DNA from 2 places in the Paenibacillus sp. GCM10027627 genome. Region 1 is predicted to be linked to the other one. Evidence: riboswitches for the same ligand, from Rfam matches in the RefSeq annotation. Region 1 holds a riboswitch; the other holds the start of a gene.
What was found. A riboswitch is a leader RNA that binds a small molecule or an ion and turns the genes downstream of it on or off. The one in region 1 is predicted to bind cobalamin.
Positions count from the first base shown of each region.

Region 2: another riboswitch for cobalamin. It lies ahead of ACFQZE_RS03890 (ABC transporter substrate-binding protein); the one in region 1 lies ahead of ACFQZE_RS12525 (S-layer homology domain-containing protein).

Region 1 covers NZ_JBHTHB010000003.1:159,144-165,438, forward strand. Annotated here, with positions in the region: gene ACFQZE_RS12525 (S-layer homology domain-containing protein) at 1-4,381, opposite strand, end outside; cobalamin riboswitch at 4,504-4,701, opposite strand; gene ACFQZE_RS12530 (L,D-transpeptidase) at 4,853-5,191, shown strand; gene tyrS (tyrosine--tRNA ligase) at 5,282-6,295, opposite strand, start outside.
Region 2 covers NZ_JBHTHB010000001.1:822,418-828,712, reverse strand. Annotated here, with positions in the region: gene cobU (bifunctional adenosylcobinamide kinase/adenosylcobinamide-phosphate guanylyltransferase) at 1-547, opposite strand, end outside; gene cobT (nicotinate-nucleotide--dimethylbenzimidazole phosphoribosyltransferase) at 562-1,641, opposite strand; gene ACFQZE_RS03900 (heme ABC transporter ATP-binding protein) at 1,678-2,466, opposite strand; gene ACFQZE_RS03895 (FecCD family ABC transporter permease) at 2,466-3,506, opposite strand; gene ACFQZE_RS03890 (ABC transporter substrate-binding protein) at 3,506-4,516, opposite strand; cobalamin riboswitch at 4,677-4,895, opposite strand; gene ACFQZE_RS03885 (hypothetical protein) at 5,007-5,486, shown strand; gene ACFQZE_RS03880 (sulfite exporter TauE/SafE family protein) at 5,547-6,233, opposite strand; gene ACFQZE_RS03875 (heavy metal translocating P-type ATPase) at 6,230-6,295, opposite strand, start outside.

The sequences.
Region 1 (6,295 bases):
GGCCGTTTTTGACAAAACGTTTGTCACTTGCAGAATCGATGCCAAGGCCGGACAAAGCGACTACCACTTGCGCGGAGCTTTCGGCGTTGGCAGAATTCCAGCTGGAATACCCGCCGTCAGCGAGCTGCGCTTTCGACAGCCAAGCTACAGCGCGGTCAACTGCCGCTTTTACCCGTGCATTCGAAGAATAATAAGGAGTAAGCCCTTGAACCGCCATTGCGGTCAAATCGACGTCCGGCTCTGTGCTTTTGGCATCTAGCGCCCATCCGCCGCCTTCAATTTCGCGTCCCAAAATATAATCGACCAAACGGTCTCTCGTCGTCCGCTCCTGCACATTTGGAACGTCTGGGATATCATATTCGTTGCTATCAAGAGCGATCAGAGCAAAGATTGGCCCGTTAATGCCTTGTTTCACAACTGCGTTAAAATCAGCCAGCGGCTTCCTTAAATCATAACCGGCTACGTTAGTGATGTCTTTGCCCAGCGCGCTCAAAGCCAATATGACACGGCTGTATTCCGTAAACTTGACGTTATGCAGTTTGCCGTCCTTTTCCTTCAGCGTCCGCTCCACTTCGGCATAATAACCGGCGTAATAAGCTTCCGGCACCTCATATCCTCCGCGGGCCAAAGCGAGCACGGTCCAGTCTCCGCCAATGCTGCTTACTGCGGGAGTCTTAACGGCCTGAAGCAAAAACTCGCTGGCATCAATCGCTTCCTTCTTTACGCCAATCAGGTTTTGCTCCTGCGTTTCCTCTGCTTTCTTATCCTTGTATTCATCAGCTCTGACGGCTACAACAACGGCCATCTCTCTCGTTACTTTTCCTTTCGGCTGGAACTGCCCGCCTGAGCCTTGCATAATTCCCGCTTCTACAACCGCTTGTATATCGTTTTGAGCCCATACTGCAGCTTCTTTAAGATCTAGCAGAGCCGTCCCTTTGCCGGTTCGCTGCAAATCTAACGCTCTGGATACGGTCACGGCCATTTGTTCGCGTGTAATTGGCGCTTTAGGGTCGAATAGACCGTTATGACCGCTCATTGCGCCCGTTTGATGGACAGCTTGAACGTAAGGATAAAACCAGTCCGACGAACGAACATCGGCATATTGGGTCGTTACATCCTTATTGAAGGTCAACCCTAGAATCTCCACGAGCATTTTGGCAAATTCGGCTCTTGTCACCTCGCCCTTCGGCTTAAGCTTGCCATCGCTTCCTTGCAAGGAACCTTCCGTTACCGCTTTTCCAATCGCACTTAGCGCCCAAGGAGAAACCTGGCCTGCGTCAGTGAACTTAAGCTTCCAATCGAGAGGCTTCTCTCCTCCTGGATTTTCTGGTTTTTCTCCGCCTGATTCCCCAGGATTTTGACCGTTTCCATTTTCATTTCCGGATTCGCCCGGCACCTCTCCCGGTTCCCAATGGACGCCAAGGTCTTTGCCGTAGTTTGTTGTATAACGCCATTGCATCTTATCTCCATGCTGTAACGTATATTTGCTGGCCCCAAAATTAGGATAAGTGCCATTTACGTTGTACATCCAGCCGCTGCCAATGCCGTGGTCGAACTCTCCATCGCCAGCAATGGACTCCACATATACGCTGTCATATTGGCTGTTAAATTTGTACCGGATGGTTATCCCTTTATCGCCAAGCACCCGCTGCAGCAAAGTCCAAGCGGTATCTCCGGATTTAAGCTCAACTTTCGTCTCCGACAAAGTAAAACCTTTGTTGATTGTGTGCTTATCTACCGACAAATAGACATATTGCTGAGGATCGGTTGGACCGCCTCCGCCCGGCGTTGGAATAGCACTTGCCGAATAGGCGGCAAAATCGGTAAAGTGTTTAGTTTTTACGACTAAATCGCTGCCGTTGTCATACGCATATTCCGGCTTCCCGCTTGCTCTGCCGGTCGAATCGCTTGCAAATTTAGCAATGAGGTGTGCTGTGCCATTTTCGATATAGGCTGCTTGCTTTCCGCTTTTGCCCGTAAAAATAAGCGTCACATAATCGGAAAACTCAACTCTTCCTCCTCCGCCCATCGAAAAAACAGCATCAACGGAGTCGAGCTTTTGGCCTGAAGGTAGAAGAGGCGCGATCCCGTCTCTCCAACCGGATTGCTCGTGGTCTTCCCCGCTCAGCCATTCCAGCTTGGCCGTATCGCCAGAGGTTACCTGAGTATCTTTCGGTACGATCGCGCGAATTCCGCCCTTTTGCGCTTCGATTTGCGGCAATGGAGCTCCTTGCGGCAATTGAAGATAAGTTGTGGAAAATTTATCGCTCGGGATGTCGATCGTGATCGTTTTGCCGCTGTCCCCAGCCGTGATCGGTACCAGATAGTCTATATAATCGTTAGGGATCACAACGGCTGCTTCATTGCCCGCCGGCAGCGGATATGGCTTAGGCTCTTCAGGCAGCTTCGCCGGCACATCGGTCATGTTGTAGAGCGAGTTTTTCCCTTTTACAAATCTGTCGTACGCCACAAGAGCGTAAGTGCCTTGATCCGTCGCCATGCCGTTTGCTGCTCCCGCAGAACCGGAAGTTGGGTAAGCATGAAGGAAACCTCCGCCCGGCAAAGCGTAAGAAAGCAGCGAGTCTAGAACCGATTTCCCGTTTTTAATAAAACGCGAATCGTTTTTAGGATCGATCCCGACGCTTGTCAAAGCTACAATGACTTGCGCCGCGCTTTCGCTCGTTGGCGATCCTCCGCTGGAGAAGCTTCCGTCCGCATTTTGCATAAGGGACAGCTTTAGCAGCGCGCGGTCAACGGCCGCTTTTACATCGGGATTGGAACCATAATAAGGAGCTAGGCTTTGCATAGCCATCCCTGTCATATCAGGGTCCGGCCTGCTGCCGAAAAACGCCCAACCGCCCGCGTCCGCCGTTCCTTTTTTAATTTCACGGTCCAAAATGTTTTGAACGAGCTTTTCTCTTGTCGTTTGCTCTTTCCCCTCTGGAGCCGCAGGAATGTCATAGGCGCGACTGTCAAAGGCGAGCAGGGCAAAAACCGGGCCATTGATGCCCTGGTTTTTCACATAAGTATAGTCCGCCAGCGCCGCCCGCAGATCATAACCGCCTACCGCGGTAATATCTTTGCCGGTGGAAGACAAGCCCAAAATAACTCTAGAATGTTCCGTACTATTAGAGCTATGCAGCTTGCCTCCATATCTGAGCATATTGTCGATGACCGTTCTTTCGACATTGCTGTAATACGTATTATAGTAGCCATACGGCACGGTAAATCCCGCACGCGCCAAGTTCAGCACCGACCAGTCGCCGCTGCCGGTTCCATAAACGGGATTAGGGACCGTTCTCAAAATATGAGCCAAGTTTTTGTTCAATTGTTCGGCGTATGTTGGGGCGTAACGAAGAACAAACGCCGATTTGACGGCCCTGTTGCCTTCCCCATCTACCGCACTGACCGTAATCTGATTGTCCGTTCCCGGGAGGGTTACCGTATATTGACCGTTCTGTCCGCTAAGCGGACTTCCGTTCAAAGTCACTTCCGTCGGTACGGAATCGTAAACGTTGTCCGTTACCGATATTTGAAATTGAACCTCATTCGATGAGGTAACCTGGTAAGAGCCAAGTCCCGTCAACTGAATAACCGGCTTTACCTTATCCGGCTGCTTGCCCAGTTCAATGGCCGCGTTCAAAGCGGCCAGCGCCGCGTCCACCTCTTGCTGAGTGCTTTCCATGTTTTGCAGCTTGGCGTAAGCGTCGGCATATGCCGTCTTAAGCGCCTTTTTCGCGAGCATGGCCTGTTTGTCAGGGCTGCTGTTAATTTCGGCAACTGCCTTTGTCAAAGCATCTTTGTTGGCGGGAGTAATAAGCGGAACTCCCCATTGCGATCCCAAATCCTCGCCATATCCGTATACGGTAAATTGGTTGCGGATAACGTCTCCATCGCGAGGAATATATTGCGAAAACCCGACTGGCGAAAACTCATTGTTGACGATGAACATCCAGCCGGACATCGGATAATAATCAAATTCGCCGAGATATACCGGGTCTCTTTTGGAACCAATCGTTCCCCCCGCTGCGATCACGGCATTCAGGATGTACGACGGGATATTTAAAGCGCCTGTCTCTCTGTCCCGCACATGGGATAAATAAAAGCCGTCCTGGACGGTTCCTTTATTCAAATAATTGCCTTCCCCAAGCACACGGGTGAGCAAAGCCGCACCGTTTTCTCCCTCGTAAAGAGGAACTTTAACCGGCTCCAAAATATAGCCCTGCCCCAAAGTAAACTTTTCTACAGCTATTGTGACATACCCTGTCGTTTGTGTTGCTCCTGCCTCTGCATGAACAGAGACGCCAGCCCCCGCGAACAGGGATAAAAATACGCTGAATATAAGAAGCCATGCTATCATTTTTTGTCTTGCAGCTATCATTTCTATTTCAATCCTCTCTATTAAAATAAAAAAACTTCCCAACCCGGTAGAGTTGAGAAGTTTAAAAAGCGCATAGCATGATCGCCTGCACCTGAAAACACCCTCCTATCCATCGTAGAATTTGCGGTGTACGGAGGCAGGCAGGTATTCTGGCTCAAGAATCATCGTCATTGCAGCCTTCCCGGTTACCCAGTGGCATCTTGCAACGGCTCCTCTATTACAGCGGCGGGACCACGCGAGATTTGCACTCGCTTCCCTTTTAACCAATTGATGTCGTTCTTAATGAAGCTCCATCTATGGACCTGTTCCGTCTATTCAATTATCTTGACTATCATAGCCCAATTTGCCGGGCTTGTCATGCAAAAATTGGCGAATTCAGAAGGTCGCCACAAAGCGATCATCCCTCCGACAAAGTTGCTTGCCCACGCCTTCATCCGCGACCTCTCATAAAATGAGGAAAGGAGGAAAGCTATGCCCCATTACCGCATCATTGTCGACCTGTCGGATCGTCAATTGTACTTGTTGGACAATAATATTGTCGTCAAGGCTTATCCCGTCGGGATTGGGAAAATGTTAACCCAGACTCCGACTGGGGAGTATACCATCGTGAACAAACAACTCAATCCGGGAGGCCCGTTCGGCGTTTTTTGGATGGGGCTGTCCAGGCCGTCGTACGGCATTCACGGCACCAACGACCCTTCTTCCATCGGCCACGAGGTTTCTCACGGTTGTATTCGCATGTACAATCCTGACGTTCTGGAGTTGCAATCGCTAGTTCCGATTGGCACCCATGTGACGATTAGACGCTAGCACTAACGGTATAAAAAAGGTCTTCCGAAAGAGCGCGCGGCTCTCCCGGAAGACCTTTTTTTGCTAAGCGACAAAATCGCTTACCCGCTATTAAGTCAGCCTGACGAGGCTGTAATTTTTTTTGCCTTTGCGGATAATGATGAAGCGGCCTTCGAACGAATGCTCCGGCGTCACCTCAAATTGCATGTCCTGAACACGTTCGCCGTTCATAGAGATAGCGCCGTTTGCGATATCTTCACGAGCTTGCCGCTTGGAAGGCTCGATTCCGAGATCGACCAGCCAGTCGACGATGTTTTTAGACTCTTTGGCCGCATGGAAAGTAGGCATTTCTTTGAAGCCTTGTTCGATTTCATCCGCCGTCAACGATTTAATGTCGCCGCTGAACAACGCCGCCGTAATTTTTTTCGCCTGCTCCAGCAGCTCTTCGCCATGAACGAACTTCGTCATTTCTTCGGCCAAAGCTTTTTGCGCTTCGCGCTTATGCGGCTCCGACTGTACTTTCTCGGCCAATGCTTCGATTGTCGCTTGATCCAGGAAAGTGAAGAACTTCAAGTACTTCACGACGTCGCGGTCATCTGTGTTCGCCCAGAACTGGTAAAATTCAAACGGAGTCGTTTTGTTCGGATCGAGCCATACGGCGCCGCCCGCTGTTTTGCCGAACTTGGTGCCGTCCGCCTTTAGCATAAGCGGAATCGTAAGGCCGAATGCTTTGGCCTCGGAGCCTTCCTTTTTCCGAATAAGATCGAGACCGCTTGTAATGTTGCCCCATTGGTCGGAGCCGCCGATTTGCAGCTGAACGTCCTCTTCCCGGTACAGATGAAGGAAATCAAGCGACTGTAAAATTTGGTACGAAAACTCTGTGTACGAAATGCCGCTGTCCAAACGGCTGGACACGACGTCCTTCGCCAGCATCGTATTAATGCTGAAGTTTTTGCCGAAGTCGCGTAGAAAATCGATGACGTTGATTTTGTGCGTCCAATCATAGTTGTTAACCATCCGCAGCTTGCTGGCGCCATCCACATCATCCGTATCAAACAGCTTTTTCAGTTGCGCCGTCAGCGCGTCGACGTTGGCCTGCACCTGCTCCATCGTCTGAAGCGAGCG
Region 2 (6,295 bases), on a different contig from region 1:
CCGCCGTCACCAAAAACACCTTGTCGCACACGGCTGCGACAGCTTGATTGAGCCGGCCCGCCTCATCCCTGAATGCTCGTGCAAGCGCATTTACAGGGACGATTCCATCGCCTACCTCGTTTGTTACGATTAAAAGCGGATAAGGATATTGTTGAATCGCAAGCACAAGCTCCCGGGCTTTTGCCGCAAGCTTTTGCTCTGCGTGATTGTCGTTTTCATAATAAAACATCCAATTGGTCAGCCATAACGTTAAGCAATCCAGCAACACAACAGGCGGCTTTTGTGTGGGCTCGGCCAAGAGCTTTGCCCGGATTCCTTCCCCATAAGCTTGTAAAACAGCAGCCGCCTCCAGCGGCTCTTCCTTCGTTTCCCAGATAAAACCGGATGCCTCGCGGTCGTGTTTATGCTTGCTTATGCGGTCATCCATTTCATTATCGAATGCTTGGCAGGTCGCCACATACATCCCGTGAGCAGCCAAGCGAGCGGCATATTGCTCGGCGAATCTGCTTTTGCCGGATCTAGCCCCGCCCGTAATCAATATGGCCATACGTATCCTCCCGCTTATTCTTTGGATATTCCGGCGCTTTCAAATGTCGCCATCTCTTGCATGAGCCGCAGCGTCGCGTCTATAAAATGGAAGCATAAAACGGCGCCCGTTCCTTCGCCCAACCTCATATCCAGCCGGATGAACGGTTCGAGTCCGATCGCCTGAAGCAGTTTAAGATGGCCTTGCTCCTGAGAAAGATGGGACGCAAACATATAGGGCTTTACTTTATCGGATAGCCGGGCCGCAATGAGCGCGGCAGCGGAAGAAATGTAACCGTCAATAACGACTGGGCACCGATTGGCCGCTGCGCCGATTAGAATGCCAACAAGACCGGCAATTTCCGCTCCGCCAACTTTGGCCAGCACATCAAGCGGGTCCAGCGGATCGGGTTCGTTCGTGCTGATCGCTTTTTTAACAATTTCAACTTTATGTTTGAACACTTCATCGTTAATGCCAGTACCGCGGCCCACCGCCTCTTCGGGAGGCAAACCGGCCAGTACGGAAGCGATCGCTGCGCTGGCCGTTGTATTCCCGATTCCCATCTCTCCGGTCGCAAACAATCGGTATCCTTTTTTAATCTGGTCTTCGACAACGGATACGCCAACCAAAACGGCCTGGAGTGCTTCCGCTTTCGTCATCGCCGGTCCTTTGGCCATATTTTTTGTGCCCCAGACGACTTTGCGGCTCAGAAGCGACTCATGCCGCAGTTCGGCAGCAACTCCGATATCGACGCAAACGACTTCTGCTCCCGCTTGCCGCGCAAGGGCGTTAACAGCCGCCCCGCCATTTAAAAAGTTGTGTACCATTTGCGGCGTTACCGCTTGAGGGAATGCACTTACCCCTTCCTCGCATACCCCATGGTCGCCCGCCATCACAATGACCGCTCGTTTGGACAAATCTGGCCACAGCTCTCCAGTCGCTCCCGCTAATTGCCGCGCGATGGCTTCAAGCTTCCCAAGACTTCCGGGAGGCTTCGTCAATCCGTCGGAATGACGCTCGGCGCGAAGCGCAGCATCGGCGTCAAATAACGGGATTCGATTCAAGACGGCTTCCAGTTGGTTGATTTCTTGTAATTCCTCATTACCATGATTCATTTCTCTGTTCCTCCTGAATAGGTGTCGTACCCTCTTCTATTCGGCGCCAATGCCGGAATGAAGCAAAATTTGAGGCTTTCCTGATTCCGGATGTTTTACAATGGTCGATTTGGCGCCATAGATGGACTGAATTAGCTCGGCCTGCAACACTTGCTCCGGCGTTCCGGACGCCCCTATTTTGCCATCTTGAATTGCAATTAGCTCATCGCAATAAAGCGACGCCAAATTTAGGTCATGGAGCACCGCAATAACAAGCAGTCCACTTTCCTTCTGCCATGAACGAACGGCGTCAAGCAGCTCGATTTGAAAGCCGATGTCGAGATACGTCGTCGGCTCATCGAGCAGCAGCACTTCCGGCTGCTGCGCCATCAGCTTGGCCAGTGCGACTCGCTGCCGCTCTCCTCCGCTAAGCTGATGAATGCGCCGCTCCTGCAAATGACGAACTCCCGCTATAAGCATCGCTTCCTCCACGATTTTTTCCGCATCCCCGGAATCATGCCCCAGCCAGTTTTGATGCGGATATCGGCCCATCGAGACGATTTCCCGAGCGGTAAAGCCGACGGGCGGAATGCCGCCTTGCTGAAGCACCGCGAGCTTTTGAGCAACGGCTTTCCGCGGAATTTGAGAAATGGGATTTCCTGCGAGCCGTACTTCACCCGAGTTTGGAGTATCGGTTCCCGACAGCAGATGGAGCAAGGTCGTTTTTCCGGCGCCGTTAGGTCCTATAATTCCATAAAAACGATTGCTGCGGAAAGAAACCGAAACATTTTGCAAAATGGTAGTCTTCCCCCGGACCGCCGAAACGTTTTTGGCTTCGAGCTCCATTACCCCTCTCCCCCTTCCGCCTTCATTTTGCGATGCAGCAAATAGGCAAACACCGGTGCGCCGATCAAAGCCGTAACGACGCCAAGCGGCAGCTCCTTCGGACTGAGCACGTTGCGGGCGAGAGTATCGGCCCAAAGCATAAAAGTAGCTCCTCCTATAGCAGAGAGGGGAATTACGATTCGGTAATCCGGTCCGGCAATAAGACGGATGACATGCGGAACGACTAGACCTACAAAACCGATGACGCCGGAGACGGATACGGCAGCAGCCGTCAAAAGCGTCGAAACGATCATCACGATCAGCTTCGTTCGTTCCACTTGGACGCCCATATGGGCTGCGTGCCTCTCTCCAAGCGCAAACAGATTTAGAGCTTGTCCATAATAAAGCAGCACGGGCAAAGCGACCCCGAGAAATGGCAGCAGGATGTACACATGCTCCCAGCTGCGCATGGCCAGCGAGCCCATAATCCAGAACAAAATTTGGTTGACCACTCCTTGCGACATCGAAACCATTAGCGAAACAAATGCACCCAAAAACGACTGGATAATGACGCCGGACAAAATGACAGTTTCAATTCGCATCGTTCCTTGCGAGCGGGAAAGCCAAATGACAGCAAACAGCGTAACGATACCCGTCAAAAAAGCTACGATTGGCAGCGTCCATAGCCCTAAAGCAAGTTGAAGCCCGAACAAAATAATAAATGCGGCTCCGACCGAACTGCCGGAGGCGACGCCAAGCGTATAAGGTTCAGCCAGCGGATTGCGCAGCACGCCTTGAAAGCCGGCGCCTGCCAGCGCCAGACAGCTCCCCACTAGCACTGCAAGCAGCACCCGCGATAGCCGAACCTGCGTAACTACCGCAATTTCACCGCTTGTCCACTGAAGGGGCCGATCCGACAGCCATGGCAGCTGATGCAGCAGAATGCCCCACACATCGGCAAACGACAAGCCGGCCGATCCAATCGACAAGCTTGCAATCATAGAAACAGCAAGAAGGAGCAAAGCTGCTCCTCCATACGTGATTCGTTTTAAATTTGGCATTATTTCATAAGCTCTGGATGGATGGCTTTCGCCAGCTCAAGCAATCCATCCGCCAGCCGCGGTCCTACGCGAACTAGAGGGTCGTTAGTAACGGCAACCATTTGTTTGTTTTTCACCGCATCAATCGTATCCCAACCCGGACGCGCCTCGATGGCTGCGACAATGGAGCTTTTCTCCTCTCCAAAATCAGGATAAATAATGAGCTGAGGATTTTGCGTGACGACTTCCTCTGCATTTACTTCATACCAGCCCGCTTGCGCAGCAGCAATATTTTGGCCGCCGGCGATGGTGAGCAGCTCGTCTAGAAATTCGCCCGAGCCTACCGTCCAGCCAGGAGAAAACTCCAAGTACACTTTCTTTTTCTCAGCGTCTTTAACGGCAGTTGCCACTTTTTCCTTCACATCGCGCATATGATCGGCCACTTTGCCCGCGCCTTCTTGCATATTCATAATTTTACCGATTTCTTCAACTTTGGCAATGACCGCGTCATAGGTTTTTGGATCCGTCGCGTATACGTTCAGTCCTAGCTCGCGCAGCTTGGTAATGGCATCCACATTCATGGACGACGAAGCTAAAATGAGATCGGGATTAAGCGCGGATACCGCTTCAATGTTCGTTGTCATATCTCCGATTTTTTTAACGGAAGCCGCTTCAGGCGGATAGTTGCTCCAATCGTCGACGCCGACGACTTGAGCCCCCGCTCCAATTGCGTAAATCGTTTCTGTCTCGCTCGGCACAAGCGTGACGATAGCTTGAGGCGCTTTTTCAAACGTAAGTTCCGTGCCTGTAGCATCGGTTGTTTTGTATGGATAAACGGTTTGCCCCGGCTGTTCCGTTGGCTCTGCGGAAGGTGCAGCCGACTCTGCTGCCGAACCTTGTTCCGTTTGTTCCTTGTTCGTACCCTCTTCCGGTTTACCCGTATTAACGCCGCAGGCAGCAAGCGTCACCATCATCATAATGAGAAGGATAGACATGATGGACTTCATTTTGAGCAGTTGCATAGCTTTCATCTTCATTTTCACTCCCGGTTAAGTTAGATAGTCTTTTGTTCAATTAACATGCGGCACCAAAAAAGGCGCCTCCGGCAACTGTGCCGGAGGCGCCCATAAACACGCCGTAATAAACGGCGAAGAAGCCCTTCCAACACCTCCCTAAATCCACGTAGGTTAAAGCGTTAGCAAACAGGCAGATTTTCTGACTTGGAATTGCGCAAGCGGCGTTATCGCGGGCGGGTATGCCCAATGAAAAAGCTGCTTAGACGCTGGCTGCGCGCATATGCTAAAACATACGCTGCTCTCCTTACAGTGGCGGGTCCGTGCCGGATTGGAACCGGCTTCCCTTTTAAGCTACTGCGATCTTGCGGTATCGGCAAAACGATTGCTGCCAATTGCACATGACCCCAGCGGCACCTGTTTACGTTCATATGAAATAATCAGTAGTAACTATACACTCCAGCCCGGTATTTGTCCAACAATTTCATCACTTGACGGAGGGATTGCAATGAATCATAATGACAGCCAATTCGAAAATGACGCCAAAGGGACGCTGTCCCGGCGCTCTCCCTTCTTTTTCGTATTGTTTATTGTCGGCCTTTGCTTCCTTATTGTTGCGGTGTGGTTTTTGCTTTTTAATGAAAAAGCGTCGTCCGCGGATCCCGCTGTGACTGAGCATCTCGTCGAGGATGGAAAAATGATTTGGTCGATTAGCGAATACCCGGCGCTTGTCCTTCAAAACAATACGTTTACCGTCACTCTATTCGACAAGCATGGGGTTCCCGTGAAGGGGGCGCAAATGAAAATAAGATTGGATATGATCGGGATGGCTTGCGGTCATTACGATTTTGAGCTGGCCGAAACAGCCGCGGGGGTGTATGTAGGAGAAGGAGTTCCGCTTATGGCCGGTTTATGGAAAGCGTCCCTGAACTTAAAAAACGACGGCCGCGAGCAGCAGATCGTACGTACGTTAAAAGCGGTTCACTAATATTGAATAGTTTAAGCGACAGAAGACGCTGAATGGCTCCATAACGTGAGTAACATGAAATTACCAGAGCCAAGGAGATACCGTTGGAATGATGCCGTTTGCCGCTAACCCTTTCAAAATGGATAAAAGACCTACGGCAATCGCTGCCGCAGTACCTGCCTTGCGCATAAATTTTCTCCATTTCTTTCCTGCGTATGCAGCAATGGAGGCCGATGCCGCCAACGCGGGAAATGTGGCAAGACCGAATAAGGCCATAACGGCGGCCCCTCCACCGAGCGTACCCGTTGCCGCAGCGTTTATCCCCATCGCGTAAGTAAGCCCGCACGGCAGAAAACCAAAGGCAAATCCAGTGGCGAGCACATGCGCCGATTGTTTGCTCGGGAGCGGCGTTTCTTCTAGCGCAAGCTTTTGATGAAGCTTGCCGGAGAGCCTGCTCAAAAAAGGGATTTGTACTTTGCGCCACAGCCACAAAAGAACAAAGCAGCCTCCGGCAATGGAGGCGAGTCCCTGTATGCCCGCCAGCTTGCCGGCCACATCCACAAATGAGCCTACCGCTCCCATAGCAGCTCCCATCAACGCATAGGAGACTATTCGGCCTGTATTATAAAATAAAATGGACCGTCTGGCCGACACGCCGGATTGCAAAGAAACGGTCGATACGATACCGCCGCACATGCCGATGCAGTGCGGGGCGCTGAACAAGCCCGACAGAAATATAAAGAGGACACTGTTCCAAGCGATCGTCATGGCTGAGCCTTCTCTCCTGAATGGTCCAGCCTTGTCTTTAGCCTCAGCGCATTTGTTACGAC